2 regions of the Paenibacillus marinisediminis genome follow, and region 1 is predicted to be linked to the other one. Evidence: riboswitches for the same ligand, from Rfam matches in the RefSeq annotation. Region 1 holds a riboswitch; the other holds the start of a gene.
The links. A riboswitch is a leader RNA that binds a small molecule or an ion and turns the genes downstream of it on or off. The one in region 1 is predicted to bind cyclic di-AMP.
Positions count from the first base shown of each region.

Region 2: it holds a riboswitch for cyclic di-AMP, as region 1 does, so the genes downstream of both, ACXX53_RS06640 (3D domain-containing protein) here and kdpF (K(+)-transporting ATPase subunit F) in region 1, are expected to answer to the same signal.

Region 1 is NZ_JBTGUH010000004.1:171,287-173,493, forward strand. It holds gene kdpA (potassium-transporting ATPase subunit KdpA) at 1-663, opposite strand, end outside; gene kdpF (K(+)-transporting ATPase subunit F) at 705-785, opposite strand; cyclic di-AMP (ydaO/yuaA leader) riboswitch at 1,047-1,213, opposite strand; gene ACXX53_RS11995 (hypothetical protein) at 1,252-1,662, opposite strand; cyclic di-AMP (ydaO/yuaA leader) riboswitch at 1,779-2,010, opposite strand.
Region 2 is NZ_JBTGUH010000002.1:175,557-177,763, forward strand. It holds gene ACXX53_RS06635 (amino acid ABC transporter ATP-binding protein) at 1-397, shown strand, start outside; cyclic di-AMP (ydaO/yuaA leader) riboswitch at 657-842, shown strand; gene ACXX53_RS06640 (3D domain-containing protein) at 851-1,645, shown strand; gene ACXX53_RS06645 (polysaccharide deacetylase family protein) at 1,701-2,207, opposite strand, start outside.

The DNA of each region.
Region 1 (2,207 bases):
TACAGGACCACGCACAATCGTCTGCTCTTCTCCCTGCAGTGTCGTGACCGTTTCGCTTGGCGACAAGGTCTGAGGCACTCCACATGCTGCGAACAGCACAGTTGCGACGATTGCGATCGGCATGAGCACCCGAGTAATCGATCGAACCATATCAACGAAGAAGTTACCCATCGGTCTGCCAGTAAGCCCGCGGATAATAGCAAATACGAGCGCAAGCCCAGTCGCCGGAGAAGTAAACATGAGGAATACGATGGCGACCATCTGCGACAAGTAAGATAAACCCGTTTCACCGCTATAGTGCTGCAGATTCGTATTCGTCATAAAGCTGATCGCGGTATTAAAGGCCAAGCTGGGCTCCATGTTCGGGACACCGCTTGGATTCAGGGGCAGGTAAGCCTGCACTCGAAAGATCGTATACGTGATTCCGATCATCACAACATTCGTAAGCACGAGAGCCATCGCATAGCCCTTCCAGCTCTGATTCACTTCTCGTATCCCGAATATCTTGAACAAGAAGCGATCAACCGGACCAAGAATGCGGTCGCCTGGCAGCGGTGCTCCTTCGTTATTGAACACCTTCGCCAAATAATGCCCTACCGGTCGCGCCAGCAAAATAACGATCACAATCGTAATACCAATAGATAACCAGCCCAAAGCTGTCATTGTGCAGCTCCACCTTTCTCGCTTATAACCCCTATAGGAATCTAAAATTTCTCTGGTTTAACCAATGCGTAGCCAAGATAGATAAACAGTGCCGCTACAAGCACTCCCAGCGCGATCATCATGACGTTCACCTCGCTAATCAGCTTTCTAATTCAGAAGCGCTCCAACGATATACGATATATACGATCGAGGACAGCAGCCCTAGCAGCGCGACCATAATGACATCCAGCACAGTCTTCACACCCCTTATGAACAAATGAAGCACGATTCTCCTAATTTCAGCGCCGAATCGCAAAAAACCGCACGGAAAGAGGGGGTCCTCTTCCCATGCGGTTATCCAGTCACAGCTATAGAAAGCCGGACATCCTGCACGACGAAAGAAGGCTGCCTCTATGGACGCTTACGAGGTTAGCTGACGGATTCGGGCGCATGAGTCGCCCTACTCGGCTGGCCGCCGAGATTCACCCCTGCATGACTGAGCTTTTCTCACTCTGACATGCCTAATTGGTTCCCCCGCTCCCCTGCAACAGGGATTAAGCGATGAGCTTGGCCTTGGCTCTATGAAATTAGGATCAACCTGCAGCTCTGCTAACTGATCAGGTCCGTCAGTAGAAACGATACCTGCTCGGATTGTGTGTACAATACCATATCCGCTCCGAGCAGCTGATAGATCGATCTTGGATTATGATGCTTCGTAATGACCACGATACTGTCTGTGGTCCATGGTCGACAGTGCTTCAACAGTCGACAGGTCAACGCAAAGCTCGTTTCAAATAAATAAATTCGTCCTACTCTCCGCGAAGGCTGAGAGTCTGTCAGTGACTTGGATGTGTTGATGCGCCAAATATTTTTCACACCAAGCTTTTTCATCCGGGCATCGCACTGAGCATTGTTAACAACTGCGGCAACCGGGATTCCGGCTCCCTTAAGCGATCGAACGAAGTCCACTCCCATAGCATTAGGAGCGAATACCGCAATGGTTCGATCCGTATCATACATGATCCTCACTACCTCCTAAAATGTCCGCAAACGCATCATTCATTCGGGTAAGAGGCTGATCTGCATGCGCTGTATCTAATGTACCTGACCTAATACTTCATGTACTTTAGCATAAACGCGCCTCTCCTCGGACGCTTACGAGGTTAGCTGTCGGGTTCGGAATCGAAGAGTCGCCCTACTGGTTGAAGCGACAACTCACTTGAACTTCGTGAATATGTCCTTAACCGGATTCACCCCAGCGAATATTATCCGCTTGGCAGCTCCAATCATCTTGCGGCTGCAAGCTATATTATTCGCGATAATGGTTCCCCCGTTTCCGCAATACGCGGAATTCAGCGATGAAATCGCAACGGCAATGATCAATTTCTGAAATGTATCTTACGCCTCTCACAACCTTCATGTAAACGAAACTGAAAGTTGCTATTGAATTATTAAAGCTAGATTCATGTGACTAATCACACACTATCTTGTAATTTCATATTCACAGCTATGTCTTGCTCGTTTATTCTAGCGTTTATTAGATTGATGCAGTATAGATCAGATAA
Region 2 (2,207 bases), on a different contig from region 1:
GAAGGATAAAGCGGTGCAAATCGCAATGGATCTGCTCACGAAAGTCGGTTTGGCGGATAAAGCGAACGCATATCCAGCTCAACTGTCCGGTGGACAGAAGCAGCGGATCGCCATCGCTCGTGCTCTCGCGATGCAGCCTCATGTGATGCTGTTTGACGAGCCAACGTCTGCACTTGACCCTGAGATGGTTGGAGAAGTGCTTGAAGTTATGAAATCACTCGCTGCTGACGGGATGACTATGGTCATTGTCACACACGAGATGGGCTTTGCCAGGGAGGTAGGCGACCGGATCATCTTTATGGATGGCGGTCAAATCGTAGAGGATGGAACACCTGATCAGGTGTTTGGGAATCCCCAACATAATCGAACCAAGAATTTTTTGAGTAAAGTATTGTAAACCTTATATTGAACGATGTGAAATATTCAAAGAGCGCTGGTTGATCCGGCGCTCTTTTTATTTAGTCTCCTAACCTAAATTATGGATAATCCTACCCTGTTTTCATCCATCCTTACACCACTTCTGAATTACCGTAATCATCCTTATTTATTGTTGAAGCAGTCATTATTGTCATCGTGTTGTAATCTCTGAACCCGTTGTGCCCCAAGGATTTGAAGGATATTACATTATATAACATTTGATAGGTTACAAATCTGTGATAATATGTAAGCCAAGCCGAACGACAACGTACGGGGGACGCCTGATTGATGTTTCAGACGAGATTAATCGATCTGATCATCTTGGGGTGAATCGTATCGCAGCTCTCTATCGGAGAGAAGCGAACGTAGGGTACTCCTTAACCCGAATCCGACAACTAACCCCGGAGGCAGATTCTAAGGAGGTAATAACAACATGAAGAAGAGCTTAACACTTAAGATTACGGGCTTGATGCTCGGAGTAGTCACATTACTACAGATTATTCCTGTATATGCGGAAGGAAGCCAATCAACGAGCAATGCTACATTCTATCAAACAGCAGAACAATATAATGTGAGCATTGAAGGTTTTCTAGCAGATCATCCTGTGATCGAGAAGAAGAAGTTGTATGCTGGTAATGAAGTTATGGTTCCAGATGTGATGCAGAATAGTCCCGTCGCTAACCTAACGGTAGATGAGCAGGGTAAGAAGTCGGAAACTGCGACAGTAACAACTAATGCAAAAAATGAAGCAAAAGATAATGCAAAAGCACAAGCGGCAACTTCAAAAGCAGCAGCAGCTTCAGTGGCAGCAGCGGCTCCGAAGAGTCAAACATCAAAAGTTAAAGCTGCGTCAACAACAGCTGAGAAAGCTGCATCTAACACAGTAACTGTTGCAGGAAGAGATATGACGTATACGGATAAGCTTGACATGCGTGCGACTGCTTATACTGCAGACCCGAGCGAGAATGGATGGGGCGCGGTTGATGCATTAGGTAATCCACTGCGATTAGGTACAGTTGCTGTTGACCCGGATGTAATACCGCTTGGAACCAAGCTGTTTGTGACTGGCTATCAATTTAGTCATTTGCCTGGTGGAGGTTTCGTTGCGACTGCATCTGATACTGGCGGTACGATTAAAGGAAATAAGATTGATATCTTCGTTCCAGTAAGCAAGAGTACAGGTGATGAATTCGGTATTCAAGATGTACAGGTATATGTACTGAAATAAGGAAAAAGATACGAGCTTGTCCGTTGAAGGAACGGATAAGCTCGTTTGTACTTAATCAGTAATCTCTCTTTTCCTTATGATCATGAAGTAAATCGGGCAGTGTAACAAACTGATAATTCTGTTCGCGAAGCTGTCGGATAACCTTGGGCAGAGCTTGAACCGTGTTCTGCAAATATCCTGGTTTTCCTCCTCCGCCTGCATGCTGCAGAATGATCGAGCCGGAGCTGACTTGACTCATGATGTTCTGTTCAACACGACTAGACGGTATGCCGCGCCAATCATTAGAATCTACATCCCAATTGACGACGATATAACCATGGTCGCCAGCCCACTGAAGCTGCTCTTCGGTAATCTCACCGAATGGAGGTCTGAAGAATCGAGGTTTATAGCCTGTAATATTCGAGATGATCGTTTCTGTATTCTGGATCTGCTTGACGAATGATGACATGGTCGTCTTCGTAAGCAGCGGATGATCGTATGAATGATTTCCGATGATATGCCCTTCAGCTACCATTCGTTTGATCATATCTGGATTAGCCTTAGCTCGATGACCCTCAATAAA